DNA from 4 places in the Neorhizobium sp. P12A genome. Region 4 is predicted to be linked to each of the others. Evidence: predicted binding sites of a transcription regulator. Region 4 holds the regulator's gene; each other region holds the start of a gene.
What was found. The regulator LexA, encoded in region 4, represses DNA repair genes until DNA is damaged. The targets are predictions, from matches to a motif close to TGTTCNNNNTGTGTTCNG.
Positions count from the first base shown of each region.

Region 1 (4,211 bases), on a different contig from region 4:
TGCCGGCCCGCATCCGCGCGCTGCTTGATTTCTTGGGCGAGAGCGTGCGGCTTTAAGGCCCCGAAGATCAGGCAGACGCCCGCCCTGCCCCGACCATGGCACCCCAAGCGCCGGGCGCAATCCCGAAGGTCTTCTTGAAATGCCGCGTCAGATGGCTTTGGTCGGCAAAGCCCGTGGCAGCGGCAACCTCCGCCAGCGGCTCGCCATCGGCAATCATCGCCTTTGCCCACTGCAGGCGGCGCATCAGCAGGAAGCGGTGCGGGCTTGTGGCGAAAGCAGCGCGGAAATGGCGAGAAAGGGCAAATCGGTCAAGGCCGGTGACCTCTTCCAGCTCCTTCGAGCCGACGCCGCGCAGCACATGAGCTTCGAGATAGTCTCGCGCCGCCCGCGCCTGATTCCACGCGACGGCGCCGAGCGGCCTTTGCAACTGCTTGGCGTGGACAGCAAGACCTGATCCCAGCCGGACGATGAAATCATCAAGGAACAGTTCGTCTAGCGTCTGTTCGAGATCCGTAAGCGCGCTCATCAGGAGCGACGCCAGCGGCCCGTCCTCGATGATGGGATCGTCGACAAAAGGCAAGCTGGCGCCCGCCTGCTCCAGCCCCTCAAGCAGCCGCTGCGGCTCCATGTAGAGCATGCGGTACAGCAGGCCGTCATCCGTAGCCGCGCCGCCGTCATGCAGCTCGCCCGGATGCAGCACGATAACCCGGCCTGGCACGCTGTAGCGCCGCTCGCCCCTATAGGCGAAGGTCTGCACGCCGCGCATCGTCACCCCAAGGCCATAGGTGTCGTGGCGGTGCAGCCCGAAGGCATTACCCCTGAACTGCGCCTGGATGCGCTCGATACCGGGATTGGTGGGCGCCGCGACGATCCGGTCGCGCTCGGCCGGCACGCACGAACGTTCAAGACCTCTAAGTATCTGCCCGGATACATCGATCACTCTTCTATCTCCCGAATCCGCCCCCTTGGCACCGCATGAAAGAGACCATCCATGTTTGATACCAAAATCGCGATCGTTCTGCGAAACAATCTTGCGTCATGGCAAAAGCTGAACGTCACCGCCTTCCTGACATCAGGTATCGTCGGGCAATATCCCGATATCATCGGCGAGCCCTATCGCGACCGGGCGGGCAATATCTACAATGCGCTATCGGTCCAGCCGATCATCGTGCTGTCCGCCGATGAAGAAACGATCGCAGCGGTCCATCGCCGGTCCCTTGAACGCGAAGTGGCAGCCTCCGTCTTCATCGAGGAAATGTTTGCGACGGGCCATGATGCGGCAAACCGCGCGGTCTTTTCGGAATTCGCGCCGGAGGACGCCAAGGTCGTCGGCATTGCGCTACGGGCGGACAAGAAGCTTGTCGACAAGATCGTCAAGGGGGCGAAGATGCATGAGTGAGGGGTGAGGTTTGTGCCGCGCATCCCGCGGTATATGACGGATGGGAACCCCTCATCCGCCCTTCGGGCACCTTCTCCCCAAGCGGAGAAGACGGATGCCGCTGCACCCAAATCACTCCTATTTCGACCGCTGAGATCTGCGAAGCGTCGGCGCTTGTATCTTCTCCCCGAGGAGAGAAGGTCCCGGCAGGGGGATGAGGGGTTCCCACGCAAGCAAGAAGCCCCTCGTCGCGCCGAACCAACCGGCCCTGCGCTTACGCTTCGGGCGTTCGGCGCTGCAATCGATTCACTGGATCGATTGCTCCGGCTACGCCGGACCGCGCCTCACCCATTCTGCGTGAGCGGCGAGATCTGGATCTCGACACGGCGGTTCTGGGCGCGGCCGGCTTCGGTCGCATTGGTGGCAACAGGCTGCGACGGGCCGAAGCCGACGGCCGAGACGCGACGCTGGTCGATGCCCTGGCTGCCGAGATAGCCGGCGACCGAGATGGCGCGGCGCTGCGACAGGTCCTGGTTATGCTGCAGGCTGCCGGTCGAATCCGTGTGGCCGTTGACGTCGATCAGCGACTTGTTGAACTTGCGCAGCACGATCGCGACCGAGTTCAGCGTCGGATAGAATTCCGGCTTCACCGCATCCTGGTCGGTATCGAAGGTGATCGCCGAAGGCATGTTGAGGATGATGCGGTCGCCGACGCGGGTGACGGAGACGCCCGTACCCTGCAGTTGCTGGCGCAGCTCGGCTTCCTGCTGGTCCATGTAGCTGCCGATCGAGCCGCCTGCCAGCGCACCGATGCCGGCGCCGATCAGGGCTGCATTGCGCCGTCCGACCGGCGACCCGCCGACCGCGAGACCAGCAAGGGCACCCAGGCCGGCACCGATCGCAGCGCCGCCTGCCGTATTGGAGACCTTCTGCTGCCCCGTATAGGGATCGGTCGTCGTGCAGGCGCTCAGATAGGTGGCGCAAATGGCTACAAGGACAAGTTTCTTGATCATGGAATCGCTGGTCTCCCCGAATTTGATGTCGAGACCAATATTAAGGAATAAGGCAATATGATGATGAGGCGTTTTCAAGCACTTGGCTCAAGACGCAATTCTTGGCGACCGCTTCCTTAAAGACACAAACGGCACCGATTTCGTTGCCATACACACCGAGCCCCATCCCCTCGCTCGCCCCGGATATTAACGCCACGGCCCAATGCGCGCGCGGCCGCTGAAAATCGGCGCAATGACACTGCGATGCGCGCAATCCAGCATCTCTCTCACATAAATGTGCCCTTTTTGTTCTTATTATCAGCCGTTCCTTTTGCCTTTCGGGGCCGAATCACTACATTGAGCCGCATGACGACCGGATACGACGATATTCCCTTCTTCGATGAAGAGCCCGCCCCGCGCAAACCGCCTGCAGCGGCGGGCGCTCCGCCCGTTGCCGGCGGCATCGCCGCCCGGGCGATGGCCGCGCGCGATAGCGGGCGCCGGCCGGACTACCTCGCCGGCCTCAATCCCGAACAGACGGAAGCCGTCGAGACGCTGGAAGGCCCGGTTCTCGTGCTCGCCGGCGCCGGCACCGGCAAGACGCGCGTGCTGACCACGCGCATCGCCCATATCCTGTCGACCAACCGCGCCTTCCCCAGCCAGATCCTCGCCGTCACCTTCACCAACAAGGCGGCGCGCGAGATGAAGGAGCGCATTGCGCTTCTCGTCGGCGGCGCGGTCGAGGGCATGCCGTGGCTCGGCACCTTCCACTCGATCGGCGTCAAGCTTCTGCGCCGGCACGGAGAGCTGGTCGGCCTCTCCTCCAGCTTCACCATTCTCGATACCGACGACGTCGTACGGCTGATCAAGCAGATCATCCAGGCCGAGGGTCTGGACGACAAGCGCTGGCCGGCCAAGCAGTTCGCCGGCATGATCGACACCTGGAAGAACAAGGGCCTGCTGCCGGCAGACATTCCGGAGGGCGACGCCCGCGCCTTTGCAAACGGCCGCGGCCGCGAACTCTATGCGGCCTATCAGAACCGGCTGAAGACGCTGAACGCCTGCGATTTCGGCGATCTGCTGCTGCACCCGATCGCGATGTTCCGCCAGAACCCGGATATCCTGAAGGACTATCATCAGCGTTTCCGCTATATCCTCGTCGACGAGTATCAGGACACCAACACGGCGCAGTACATGTGGCTGCGGCTGCTCGCCCAGCGGCCGAAGGGCGAGCCGCAGAACGTCTGCTGCGTCGGCGATGACGACCAGTCGATCTATGGCTGGCGCGGCGCCGAAGTCGACAACATCCTGCGCTTCGAGAAGGATTTCCCCGGCGCCAAGGTGATCAAGCTGGAGCGCAACTACCGCTCGACCGAGCATATCCTCGGAGCGGCCGCCCATCTGATCGCCCATAACGAAGGACGCCTCGGAAAGACGCTCTTCACCGACCGCAGCGATCCAGACGACACCAAGGTTCAGGTGCATGCCTCCTGGGATTCAGAGGAAGAAGCCCGCGCTATCGGCGAAGAGATCGAGGCGCTGCAGCGCGGCGATTCATCCGGCAAGAAGCACAATCTCAACGACATGGCGATCCTTGTGCGCGCTTCCTTCCAGATGCGCGAATTCGAAGACCGCTTCGTCACGCTTGGCCTGAACTACCGCGTCATCGGCGGCCCGCGCTTCTATGAGCGGCTCGAAATCCGCGATGCGATGGCCTATTTCCGGCTCGTCTGCCAGCCGGCCGACGATCTGGCTTTCGAGCGCATCATCAACACGCCGAAGCGCGGCCTCGGCGACACCGCCGTCCGCTCGCTGCACGACTATGCCCGCGCCCGCGACAT
Region 1 covers NZ_QOVX01000001.1:217,460-221,670, forward strand. Annotated here, with positions in the region: gene DTW90_RS01025 (LysR family transcriptional regulator) at 1-56, shown strand, start outside; gene DTW90_RS01030 (AraC family transcriptional regulator) at 68-937, opposite strand; gene DTW90_RS01035 (DUF2000 family protein) at 992-1,399, shown strand; gene DTW90_RS01040 (OmpA family protein) at 1,723-2,391, opposite strand; gene DTW90_RS01045 (UvrD-helicase domain-containing protein) at 2,737-4,211, shown strand, end outside.
Region 1: the regulator LexA is predicted to act here: its motif matches at 2,667-2,684, upstream of DTW90_RS01045 (UvrD-helicase domain-containing protein).

Region 2 (4,211 bases), on a different contig from region 4:
ACTCGTGGGTGTCTCCACGCCAGACGTGTTCCGCGCGCTGGAAAGCCGGGACAACCCGAAATTCGATTTCGATCCGCTTCAGGAGCGTCGCCGCCAAGATTGGCTCGACGTGGTTGGCAGCTTGCGCAACGACCTTGAGGCGCCGGCAAGGACGCTTTGTGCCGACATTGCCGCCATCTCCCGGATGCTCAGCGAATCAGGCGCGCTGCTGACGCGCATGTCGGGATCCGGCGCCACCTGCTTTGGGATATTTGCGGGTCGCGCGCGGGCGGAAACCGCGGCGGAATTGCTTCACAGGCAGAAGCCGGGCTGGTATTTCCAGGCGACGGAGACGATTTCAGGAGACGAATGATGGCAAATACAAATGAATCGCGCGCCTTCATTCCTGTCGGCATCGCAGTGCTGACAGTTTCGGATACCCGGACCCTGGCCGATGACAAATCCGGCGATACACTCGTCGCGCGCATCGGAGAGGCCGGCCATCGTCTCGCAGCCCGCGCCATCGTCCCCGATGACAAGGTGCGGATCAGGACGCAGGTCGAGGCCTGGACACTGGATGATTCGGTCGATGTGGTGATCACCACTGGCGGAACCGGCTTCACCGGTCGCGATGTCACGCCAGAGGCGCTGGAGCCTCTGTTCGAGAAGCGCATGGACGGCTTCTCGGAGGTTTTCCATCGTATTTCCTATGACAAGATCGGTACGGCCACCATCCAGTCCCGTGCGACCGGCGGCGTTGCCAACGCCACCTTCATCTTCGTGCTGCCCGGCTCTCCCGGTGCCTGCAAGGACGCCTGGGACGGCATCCTTAAGGCGCAGCTCGACTACCGGCACATGCCCTGCAATTTCGTGGAGATCATGCCGCGGCTCGACGAGCACCTGAAACGCGGCGGCAGCTGACCCTATCTCGCGGCCCGGGCAACCCAGGATGGGATCATCTCGCTCGACAGCCTGCGCGCCTTTTGTCCCTTGGTGAATTCCGCAAGCCGCATTCCTGTTTTCGCGGTCGCGATCGCTTGACGCTTGGAGACCAGAAATCCGAGTTCCAGCGGCGGTCGCGCGCGGCCCATTCGCTTCAGGAACGGCCGGCGATAGCCGCGCGAAGCCGTGAACCGGGCGGGCACCTTGTTCAGCGATACGTATTCGGCAATCTCGTCGATCCAGCCGGCCTGAGGCCGTGCGCCCGGCTCGACCAGAAGCAGCCATTCGCCGCGGGCAGAGTGCAGGATGTCCTTGATATCCCACTCAGAATAAAAGCGGCAGCCGGCTGCGTCGGCCACCCGCTCGGTGCCGTCGCCAGAGCCATGATCCAGCACGACGACGTCGCAGACGAGGCCCTCTACCGCGCCCGCCACAAGGGCTGCCAATGTCTGCGCCAGCTCGGGTTCCTGATCCTGGCATTCGATAATGACTGTCAACATTGCCTGTTTATAGAGCGTTGCCCAATTAATTGCCAGCGGCGGATTTCCGCTTTTTGTTCTTGCATTGTTCTCGTTTTCTCGATAGGAATTTAATCAAGGTCGAAACGGGATGCAACAGCATCCGCCGCCTTGGAGCTATCGATGAACCCACAGTCCCTCGCGGGGCAGGCTGCATTTGCACCTGCCAACACGGCAGACGTTGCCGACGCCATGATCGCAGCGGCGGGCCTCAGGATCGAGGTCGATCGCAGGCGCGGTCGCGGCGCCGGCCTGAACCCAACCGGCCGCTTCGAGCCCTCGCAGCGCGAGAGCTTCGATGACGGGTGGCAGACGCTGGAAGACCTCCCGCCCTTCAAGACGGAAGTGCAGGTGGAAAAGCCGCGTACGGCGATCACGCGCAACACCTCTCCGGATATTTCCTTCGACCGCTCGATCAATCCCTATCGCGGCTGCGAGCATGGCTGCATCTATTGCTTCGCGCGGCCGACGCACGCCTATATGGGGCTCTCCGCTGGCCTCGATTTCGAGGCGAAGCTGTTTGCCAAGCCGGATGTGCCGAAGCTCTTGGAGCGCGAGCTTGCCAAGCCCGGCTACAAGCCGAAGGTGATCGCCATCGGCACCAATACCGATCCCTATCAGCCGATCGAGAAGGAATGGCAGGTGATGCGCCAGATCCTCGAAGTGCTGAACAGGGCCAATCATCCGGTCTCGATCGTCACCAAGTCGGCCCTCATAATCCGCGACATCGACATCCTGCAGGAGATGGCGGCGAAGAACATCGCGCGCGTGGCGCTATCGATTACGACGCTCGACCGCAAGATGGCGAGGACGATGGAGCCACGCGCGGCGACGCCGACACGACGGCTGCAGGCGATCAAGGCGCTGTCTGAGGCGGGCATTCCGACCTCGGTGTTGGCAGCGCCGATGATCCCCGCGCTGAACGACCATGAGCTGGAGCGCATCCTCGAATCGGCCAAGGCAGCTGGCGCGCTGGAAGCCGGGTATGTGATGCTGCGGCTGCCGCTGGAAGTGAGCCCGCTTTTCCGCGACTGGCTGCTGCAGAACTATCCCGACCGCTACCGGCACGTGATGTCGCTGGTCCGCTCCATGCGCGGCGGCAAGGATTATGACGCTGAGTTCGGCAAGCGCATGAAAGGTGCGGGCCCCTATGCCTGGCAGATCAGCCGGCGCTTCGAATTGGCCGTGAAGCGGCTGGGGCTGACCCGCCGCAGCATCCATCTGCGCGACGATCTCTTCGTGCCGCCCAATGGCAGCGGCGTGCAGCTTTCGCTGCTCTGACAATCTTCAAGTTTCGCGGGTAGTTCCAATCCCTGCCCGCGATATAGCCCCCGGACCGCCGCCCTGATGCCGGGGGCTTGCAGGAGATCGGGCTGGCGTGCGAGGGTCCGCCGCATGACACGTCGCACGCCACCCGATTCTCCTCTGCTTTTCGAGGACGTTCCTCTCGTTCCGGATTTCACGCTGGAACTCTCCGCGCGCAAGGCCGGGCACTGGCCTGTCGCGGGTGCTGACGAGGCCGGGCGCGGGCCGCTGGCCGGTCCTGTAGTCGCTGCTGCAGTCATCCTCGATCCCGACTGCATTCCCGACGGCCTGAACGATTCGAAGCAGCTTTCGGCACAGCGACGCGAAGAGCTGTTCGAAGTGATCATTCAGACGGCAACGGTCGCGATCGCCTCGTCCAGCTCCACCCGCATCGACGAAACGGATATCCGCAAGGCAAGCCTCGACGCCATGCGCCGCGCCGTGATCGGCCTCTCACTGCCGGCAAGCTACGTGCTGACCGACGGGCTCGACGTTCCACCAGGCCTTCCCTGCCCGGGCAAGGCCGTCGTCAAAGGCGATGCGCGCTCGCTCTCCATCGCCGCCGCCTCGATCGTCGCCAAGGTCACGCGTGACCGGATGATGACGCGGGCGCATCTGGTCTTCCCGGCCTACGGCTTTGCCGCGCATGCCGGCTATGGCACCGCGCAACACCGGCGTGGCATCGAGGAACACGGGCCCTGCTCGCTTCATCGCATGAGTTTTAGGCCGTTACGCAAGGATGGTGCGGGCGTGGTGGAGGAGTAAGGGTCGCAGGCAAAGGTGCCTGCAATTCCCCCCTCTGCCCTGCCGGGCATCTCCCCCACAGGTGGGGAGATTACAAGTGGCTTGGGATTTCCCTCTTTCAACCGTTTCGATGTGCAGAAATGCCAATTGTTTGGGGAAGCCCGTGCGCCCAGCCAATCTCCCCACCTGTGGGGCAGATGCCCGGCAGGGCAGAGGGGGTTGGCACGACGCAAGCTTTTCGGAATAGCTGCACCCCCAAAAACAAAAAACCCCGCCGAAGCGGGGCCTTTCAAAATCATCAGATGCGAGCTGCTTAGTTCAGGCGGCTCTTCACTTCGCCGACGGCGTTCTGGAAGAGCTGCGACTGAACACCGCCATCTGCCTTCTTGGCGATAACCGAGCCTGCAGCAGCGATCGCGAGGTCAACGGCAGCGGAACGAACCGCCTTCATTGCGTCAACTTCAGCCTGCTTGATCTTGGCTTCCGAAAGCGCCGTGCGGTTGGCAACGAATTCTTCCGTCTTCTTCCGTGCTTCGGCCGTCAGCATCTCTGCCTCGCGCTCGGCGGCGGCAACGATATGGGCGGCTTCGGCTTCGGCTTCCTTGCGCTTGCGCTGGTATTCGGCCAGCAGGTGCTGGGCTTCTTCGCGCAGACGCTTGGCTTCCGCCAGCTCGTTACGGATTTGATCAGCGCGGTCGTCAAGCGACTTCGCCATCATGCCCG
Region 2 covers NZ_QOVX01000002.1:789,338-793,548, reverse strand. Annotated here, with positions in the region: gene DTW90_RS09880 (4-(cytidine 5'-diphospho)-2-C-methyl-D-erythritol kinase) at 1-352, shown strand, start outside; gene moaB (molybdenum cofactor biosynthesis protein B) at 352-900, shown strand; gene DTW90_RS09870 (glycosyltransferase) at 903-1,421, opposite strand; gene DTW90_RS09865 (PA0069 family radical SAM protein) at 1,563-2,720, shown strand; gene DTW90_RS09860 (ribonuclease HII) at 2,835-3,509, shown strand; gene DTW90_RS09850 (F0F1 ATP synthase subunit B) at 3,802-4,211, opposite strand, start outside.
Region 2: the regulator LexA is predicted to act here: its motif matches at 1,476-1,493, upstream of DTW90_RS09865 (PA0069 family radical SAM protein).

Region 3 (4,211 bases), on a different contig from region 4:
AACATCATTTCCGGCCTGATCATGCTCGTAAAGGACAAGGGCAGCGACATCGCTATCCTTCGCACGATGGGCGCGACGTCGGGTTCGATCATGCGCATCTTCTTCATGACCGGGGCTGCGATCGGCATCGTCGGCACCTTGGCGGGCGTGCTGCTCGGCGTTCTCGTCTGCGTCAATATCGAATCGATCCGCCAGTTCTTCTCCTGGATCTCAGGCACTGTCCTGTTTGACCCGCAGCTCTATTTCCTCAGCACACTGCCGGCGGAAATGGATTTGAGCGAGACGATCACCGTCGTCGTCATGGCGCTGACACTGTCCTTCCTCGCCACCATCTTTCCGGCCTGGCGTGCCTCACGGCTCGATCCGGTGCAGGCTCTCCGCTACGAATAAGGGTTGCTTCATTCCATGAAACGACATGTCGTTCTCGAACTATCGGGCATCGAGCGTCACTACGGGCAAGGCGAAACGAGGCTCTCCATCCTGAAGGGCGCGAATTTCTCGCTGCATAGGGGCGAGATCGTCGCGCTCGTTGCGCCGTCAGGCACAGGCAAATCGACGCTTCTGCATGTCGCCGGCTTGCTCGAGCATCCCGATGGCGGCGACGTCGTCCTGAACGGCAATGCCTGCAACGGGCTGTCCGACGATCGCCGCACGGCGATGCGCCGCAGCGATATTGGTTTCGTCTACCAGTTCCACCATCTCCTGCCGGAATTTTCGGCAGCCGAGAACATCATGATGCCGCAGATGATCGCCGGACTCTCCCGCAAGGAAGCCCGCGAGCGCGCCAGTGCTTTGCTGGACTATATGCGCATCGGTCATCGCGGCGATCACCGTCCGGCCGAACTGTCCGGTGGTGAGCAGCAGCGCGTAGCGATCGCCCGCGCGGTTGCCAATGCGCCGCTTGTGTTGCTGGCAGATGAACCGACGGGCAATCTCGACCCGGCAACGGCCCATTACGTTTTCGACGCGCTGGAAGCACTGGTTCGTCAGTCCGGTCTGGCTGCCATGATCGCGACACACAATCACGAACTCGCGGCCCGAATGGACCGCCGCGTGACGCTGAGCGACGGGAAGGTCGTGGAAATGTGAGGATCGGATTGCCGGGTGTGAGGCGTCAGTCCTGCTTGATGCCGCAGCCCGTTTGCCCGACCTGATCGTCCCAGTCCTCGATCTTGATCGTCTTCGGATCAGCCTTACTGTCCTTGCCGTCCTTCGTTACCTTGCCTGTCAGAACGTTGTAGTCGCAGGAACCGTTGTGATCAGGGTCCAGCGTGTCATAGTAGTTATAGGTGTAGCCGGCGACGACGAAGGCGCCGTTGCGATAGGCGAGCGTCAGCGTCTGGTCCCAGCGGTCGCGACCGACGCCGCTATTTTCCGAATGAACGGCGATCGAGCCGTTCGGCATGCCCTTGATCGCAGGGTCCTGGCCGAACATGCCGTCGAGGCTTGCATTGCCCCAGACTTTCGCCGGCGCCGTCGTGACCAGTTTCAACAGGTCGTGATCCTTGTCGCGCAGGTAGATATAGATCGCGATATCGTCGCCCTGTTCCTTCGGGCCGACGAGCATCGCCATATCGGTCTTGCCGTCCTTGTCCCAATCGCCCGTGGTGGCGTCGATGATGTGCTCGGGCGCGATATCCTCGGCGGCGGCGACCCCGCCGGTCAGAAGGAACAAAAGAATAGCCGGGATAAGATTTCTCATTTCGATTGGCGCTCCCCGGATCAGGATGGTGTCCGGCCGTTTTAACCATAGTCGAAGACTTTAAAAGATATCGCGACAAATTCGTCGAAACTGCCGTTGACTCTCGAACAGAAATAGAACAAAAAAGAAACATAACGAGTAAGGAGAGCACAGATGACCGAGATCATTCGAGACATTGCAGCATTCACCTCCATCGTCATGTTCGTCGCCAGTTTTTCCCTCATCATGATGGCGATGTAATTTTGGGGATCGGCCCGCGGTAATGCATGGCTGATCCACGTAAGCACGACTGGACTTTGCCGCCAGCTATGCCGAAAATATGCGCGAAAGACTCGGGCATTTGGAAAGGCATATCATGGCGGATACGACAGGGGGCAGCGTATTAGGCGCGCCGTTGGGAGAAGCTCCCGAGTTTGTGCATCTGCGCGTCCATTCCGCCTATTCGCTTCTTGAGGGCGCTTTGCCGCTCAAGAAGATTCTTGCCAAGGTCGCCAGCGACAGCCAGCCGGCGATTGCCATTACCGACACCAACAATCTTTTCATCGCGCTGGAATTCTCCCAGAAGGCGATGGACGAGGGCTTGCAGCCGATTATCGGCTGCCAGGTGTCGATCGATATGGAGGACGCCGCAGAGGGCGAAAAGCGCAACGGCCAGCAGGCGCTCGCCAAACTGCCGTCGATCGTGCTTCTGGCTGCCACCGACGCGGGCTATGAGCGTCTCGTGGATCTCGTCAGCCGTGCCTATCTCGGCGGCGAGGGTACCCAGGCCGTCCACATCTGCGCCTCCTGGCTGGAGGAGATCGGGACTGGCGGCTTGATCGCCTTGACCGGGTCGCTAGGCGGCCCGATCGACATGGCGCTGAAGGAAGGGCACGCGCCCCAGGCTTTGGCGCGGCTGATGCAGCTGAAGCGCCTGTTCGGCGACCGGCTGTATGTCGAGTTGCAGCGGCACGGCACCTACGACCGCCGCCACGAGCAGCGCATGATCGGCCTTGCCTATGAACATGACCTGCCGCTGGTAGCGACTAACGAAGCCTTTTTCCCGACCCGCGACGATTACGATGCGCATGATGCCCTGATGGCGGTTGCGCACAACGCCATCGTCTCGGATGACAGCCGCTTTCGCCTGACGCCGGATCATTATCTGAAGAGCCGCGCCGACATGGCCAAGCTCTTTGCAGATCTGCCCGAGGCGCTGGAGAACACGGTCGAGATCGCCCGGCGCTGCTCCTTCGTCCTGAAGACCCGCAAGCCGATCCTGCCGCGCTTTACCGGCGCCACCGACGACCCGGAGGAGGCAGAGCGTGCCGAGTCGGGCGAGCTTCGCCGCCAGGCGGTCGAAGGCCTGGACATGCGGCTTGCAACGCTCGGCATGTCGGCGGGTTACGAGGAGAAAGATTACCGGGAACGGCTGGAATTCGAGCTCAGTGTCATCGAGCGCATGAAGTTCCCGGGCTACTTCCTGATCGTTGCAGACTTCATCAAATGGGCCAAGCAGCATGATATCCCCGTTGGCCCCGGCCGCGGCTCCGGTGCGGGCTCGCTGGTTGCCTATGCGCTGACGATCACCGACGTCGATCCGTTGCGTTTCTCGCTGCTCTTCGAACGCTTCCTCAATCCGGAACGCGTCTCGATGCCGGACTTCGATATCGACTTCTGCCAGGACCGCCGCGAAGAGGTGATCCGCTACGTCCAGCAGAAATACGGCCGCGAACAGGTGGCCCAGATCATCACCTTCGGTTCGCTTCAGGCGCGCGCCGCCCTTCGCGACGTCGGCCGCGTGCTCGAAATGCCCTATGGCCAGGTCGACAAGATTTGCAAGCTGGTGCCGAACAATCCGGCCAACCCGACACCGCTGTCCAAGGCGATCGAGGAGGAGCCGAAACTGCAGGAAGAGGCGGACAAGGAGCCGGTCGTCGCCCGCTTGCTCGATATCGCCCAGAAGATCGAGGGTCTCTACCGCCACGCTTCGACCCACGCCGCCGGCATCGTCATCGGCGACAGGCCCTTGTCGAAGCTGGTGCCGATGTACCGCGATCCGCGCTCCGACATGCCGGTCACGCAGTTCAACATGAAGTGGGTCGAACAGGCCGGCCTCGTCAAGTTCGACTTCCTCGGCCTGAAGACGCTGACTGTCCTCAAGGTCGCGGTCGATTTCGTCGCCAAGCGCGGCATCAAGGTCGATCTGGCGGCGATCCCGCTGGATGACAAGCCCACTTACGACATGCTCTCGCGCGGCGAGACGGTCGGCGTGTTCCAGGTGGAAAGTGCGGGCATGCGCAAGGCGCTGATCGGCATGCGCCCCGACTGCATCGAGGACATTATCGCGCTGGTGGCGCTCTATCGCCCGGGCCCGATGGAGAATATCCCGACCTACAACGCCCGCAAGCATGGCGAGGAAGAACTAGAGTCGATCCATCCGACGATCGACCATCTGCTCAAGGAAACACAGGGCGTTATCGTCTATCAGGAACAGGTGATGCAGATCGCCCAGGTCCTGTCGGGCTAT
Region 3 covers NZ_QOVX01000004.1:347,800-352,010, forward strand. Annotated here, with positions in the region: gene DTW90_RS16030 (lipoprotein-releasing ABC transporter permease subunit) at 1-390, shown strand, start outside; gene DTW90_RS16035 (ABC transporter ATP-binding protein) at 406-1,089, shown strand; gene DTW90_RS16040 (hypothetical protein) at 1,115-1,702, opposite strand; gene dnaE (DNA polymerase III subunit alpha) at 2,058-4,211, shown strand, end outside.
Region 3: the regulator LexA is predicted to act here: its motif matches at 1,817-1,834, upstream of dnaE (DNA polymerase III subunit alpha).

Region 4 (4,211 bases):
TTGCGGTCATGGTTTCTTCCTGCTCGCTGGGTGATAAATCGATTGAAATCTCATAATCGAAGGCCGGGAAATTACAATGCCGCTCCGGCCGCCGATTGGAGAAACATATATAGCCGCCTAACCCAAGATCATGTCAGCCTTTTGAAGCGGCCGAAAGAATCAGGATTTGGCGATGGCGTCGAAGGCCAGAAGCTTCTCAAGAAGCCGCGGCATGTCCTTCAGATGCACCATGTTCGGGCCGTCGGACGGCGCATGGTCCGGATCCTCATGGGTTTCGATGAAGACGCCCGCGACGCCGACAGCGACAGCCGCACGCGCCAGCGTTTCCACGAATTCACGCTGGCCGCCAGTCGAACCGCCCTGCCCGCCCGGCTGCTGGACCGAATGCGTTGCGTCGAAAATGACCGGCGCGCCCATGGCCGCCATGATCGGCAGCGAGCGCATGTCGGAAACGAGGGTATTGTAGCCGAAGGAGGCGCCGCGCTCGCACAGAAGCACGTTCGGATTGCCGCTGTCATTCAGCTTGGCAAGCACATTCTTCATGTCCCAGGGCGCAAGGAACTGGCCCTTCTTGACGTTGATCACACGGCCAGTCTTGGCGGCCGCGATCAGGAGATCGGTCTGGCGCGAGAGGAAGGCCGGGATCTGCAGCACGTCGACGACCTTTCCGACAATCGCGCACTGCTCTTCCGTGTGAACGTCAGTCAGGACAGGAAAGCCAAATTCCTTCTTGAGATCGGCGAAGACTTCCAGAGACTTCTCAAGCCCCATGCCACGCTGGCCGGAAAGCGAGGTGCGGTTGGCCTTGTCGAAAGACGATTTGTAGACGAGCCCGATACCAAGCTTGGCACAAAGCTCCTTCAGCACGCCCGCAATCATGAAGGCATGGTCGCGGCTCTCCATCTGACAGGGGCCAGCGATCAGCGACAGCTTGCCGCTGTTTGAAAACGTGACTTTCGATGCGCCTTCGCCGGCGACGACTGCGGAATTGGTCGGATTGCTCATTGTGTCTCCTCGAAGGCAAACAGGGCGCCCTGCCCGGGTGCTGCCCTTACCAAGATACGGTGGTTCTTATGCGTGTAGCTCACGCCGTTACCAGCCAAATGCGCCGCTGTCACGGAAAGATCGCGCGTGCGGAATAGGATTGCCCCCGCACGCAGCCCGGAATCATAGGAGGGAACGGGAAGATCGTAGAACGCTTCCATACCCTGCGGCGTCAGCACCGCGATGCGGGCGTTTGCCGCTTCGATCATCAGGCCGAAGGATTGCTGCGTGATTTTCGGACCGTTTGCGACCTTGTCGAAAAATTCGGCGAAGGCAGCCGGCTCCGGCGTCGATAGCGCCACCTCTATCAACCCGACAGCACCGTTCGCATGCCTCTCGAGAGCATCGCGATCGGTTGGGAACGGATTGATGCGCTCGCAGCAGAAAGAAAAGAAATCAGGGGAGCGCAGATCGGCGGCAAACGCCAACCGGAAGCCGGCGGTCGATTTCGAACCGTCCGGCATCTGCATCGGTCGCGTGAACTCCAGCATTCGGCCGGCAGATATGGCATGGGCGCGCAGCCGTTCATCGTCTGCTGCCGCGTCCGGGGTTCCGAAGACCACGGCAGAAAAACCGTCCTCGCCCTGACGGAACCTGTATGCTTGATCACGAGCGGTAAAGACATTCCCCTCAAGCGTCGCGCTCTCGCATTCCTCTCTGCTCGCAACACCCAGCGGCTCCAGATAAGTCTTGTCCGCGAGGAAGATGCAGGCATTCTCGGTGCCAAAGGGATGCCGGGCATCGGCCGCAACTGTAAAGCCGAGCTTGCCCAGTCTTTCGCGCGCCGACGCGATCTTGAAGGTCGGAAGGACCAGGTGGTCGAGCGGATACGGCAATGGCTTCATCGAATTATCCCCTTACCCTGCCGATGGTTTGCACCTTTCGGTCAAGCAATTCAAGCGGGATGGTAGACCGAACAAGCGTCAAAACGGCGCCCACCCAGCTAAACATTAGAGAAAGTTTGCTCTTTCGCGGAAACTTCACGAAAATTTAGGGACTTGCGGAACACATATGGAACATATAGTGTCTGTTCTGTATTTGTTTCACATATCGGGGTCGATGACGATGTTGACACGCAAGCAGCAGGAACTGCTTCTATTCATTCATGAGCGGATGAAGGAATCCGGCGTTCCACCGTCATTCGACGAGATGAAAGATGCGCTGGATCTCGCCTCCAAATCAGGCATTCACCGGCTGATTACAGCTCTTGAGGAGCGCGGTTTCATTCGCCGCCTCCCGAACCGAGCGCGTGCGCTCGAAGTGATCAAATTGCCCGAAGCATATAACCCTCCTTCGCAGATACGCCGGGGCTTTTCGCCCAGTGTCATCGAGGGGAGCCTTGGAAAACCGCAGCCCGTTGCGGCAGCTCCAACGAAGCCGGCTAATGATGATTCGGGCAACTCGGTTTCCGTGCCTGTCATGGGGCGAATCGCTGCCGGTGTGCCGATTTCCGCTATTCAGAACAATACCCACGACATCGTCGTTCCTGCCGATATGCTGAGCTCCGGCGAGCACTATGCGCTGGAAGTCAAAGGCGATTCGATGATCGAGGCGGGCATTTTCGACGGCGATACGGTCATCATCCGAAACGTGACGACCGCCAATCCCGGAGATATCGTCGTCGCTCTCGTCGATGACGAAGAAGCCACGCTCAAGCGCTTCCGCCGCAAGGGCGCTTCGATTGCGCTCGAAGCAGCAAACCCGGCTTACGAAACCCGCATTTTCGGACCGGATCGCGTCAAGGTGCAGGGCAAACTGGTAGGGCTCATCCGTCGCTATCACTGAGCGATGATATGTCCCGGCTCGTGACAAAGGTGTTGGAGCGCCAATCATAAGCCCGGTGGCGGTTCCAGGCGCGTTGAACGCCTTGAAACGCGGTTATTATTTCGGGTTTTTCGGATGCCAGATCGATCTCGACCGAGCCGGAGCGCCTGAGGGTCGCGCCGGTGAACAACTGTGCACCAGAACGGCAGATGTTGAGACGCAGCCGCACCGGTATCACGACAAGGTCGGCAATATCGCAGGCCGGGCCGAGATAGGCGGCGTTATCGATCGTCAGCAGGATCCTTCCATTGTCCAGGATTGCGGCGCACCAATCCTTGCGGTGGCAGGCAAATCCTCCTTCGGGAACGGTATCCAGAGCGGCTGCCATGGCATCGCGCAGGATTTTCTGCTGATTGAAATCCAGCCTGAGAGGCGGCCCTGTTTTGGCCTTGCGGGTTGGTGTCGTATCGTCCGCAGGCAGCATTTTCGGCGGTTGCTGATCGAAGAGCGCAAGCGCTTGCTGCCACTGTCCGAAAATAAAGTCTGGCGGCCGCTCGCGATTGGGTTCGAGCTTTCCGTTGCGTAGCAGAGCGACGAGTTCGCCGTCCTCGGAGATCAGGACTTCCGTCTTGGGAGTCTCAGGTGTCAGAGCGGCGATTGCGATCGATGCCGCAATCAAGACGGCACCGGCATGGCGCAACTTCGTTCTTAGCATCGTCATCAGCAAAAAGCCGGCAACGATGGTTGGAAAGAGCCAGAGCGGTAGCCGGGCAAATGGAATATTGCCGCCCCACGCGGCAACCGTCTTGGCGATGGCGGTTACGGCGTCGAGCCCCACGCCTGTCACCTGCCAGGGATAATAGTCGAGCCCGAAGGGCATGAGCAGCACGGCGAGCATCCCGACTGGCATGACCACGAAGGACACGACGGGCATGGCGGCGAGATTGGCAACAAGACCATATGTCGCCAGGCGGTGAAAATGCTCGATCGAGAAGATAGCCGTCGACAGGCCGCCGACGAAGGATGTCGATGCAATACCCCCGAAGAAGCGAAACACCACAGCCAGCGGGCTGAATATCCGTAGCCTCAGCAGCCCTCCCTCACGGCTTGGCCGCCGCTGCCAGAGCGAATAGCCAGAGACGAGGGCAAGCGTTGCGGCAAAAGACATCTGGAAGCTCGGGCCAAGTGCCTCGGAGGGCGACAATATCAGAATCGCGATTGCCGAGAGGGCCACGTTCCTTAGACTGAGCGAGGGCCTGTCGAACAGGACGGCGACCAGCATGATCGCCATCATCACGAAGGCGCGCTCTGCCGAGACACCGAAGCCGGAAATCATATAGTAGGCCGTCACCGTCACCAGCGCCCCGAAAGCTGCAATCTTCTTGGTGGGCCATGCTTGTGCG
Region 4 covers NZ_QOVX01000010.1:94,806-99,016, reverse strand. Annotated here, with positions in the region: gene eno (phosphopyruvate hydratase) at 1-10, opposite strand, end outside; gene kdsA (3-deoxy-8-phosphooctulonate synthase) at 160-1,005, opposite strand; gene DTW90_RS24050 (VOC family protein) at 1,002-1,889, opposite strand; gene lexA (transcriptional repressor LexA) at 2,110-2,829, shown strand; gene DTW90_RS24040 (ComEC/Rec2 family competence protein) at 2,810-4,211, opposite strand, start outside.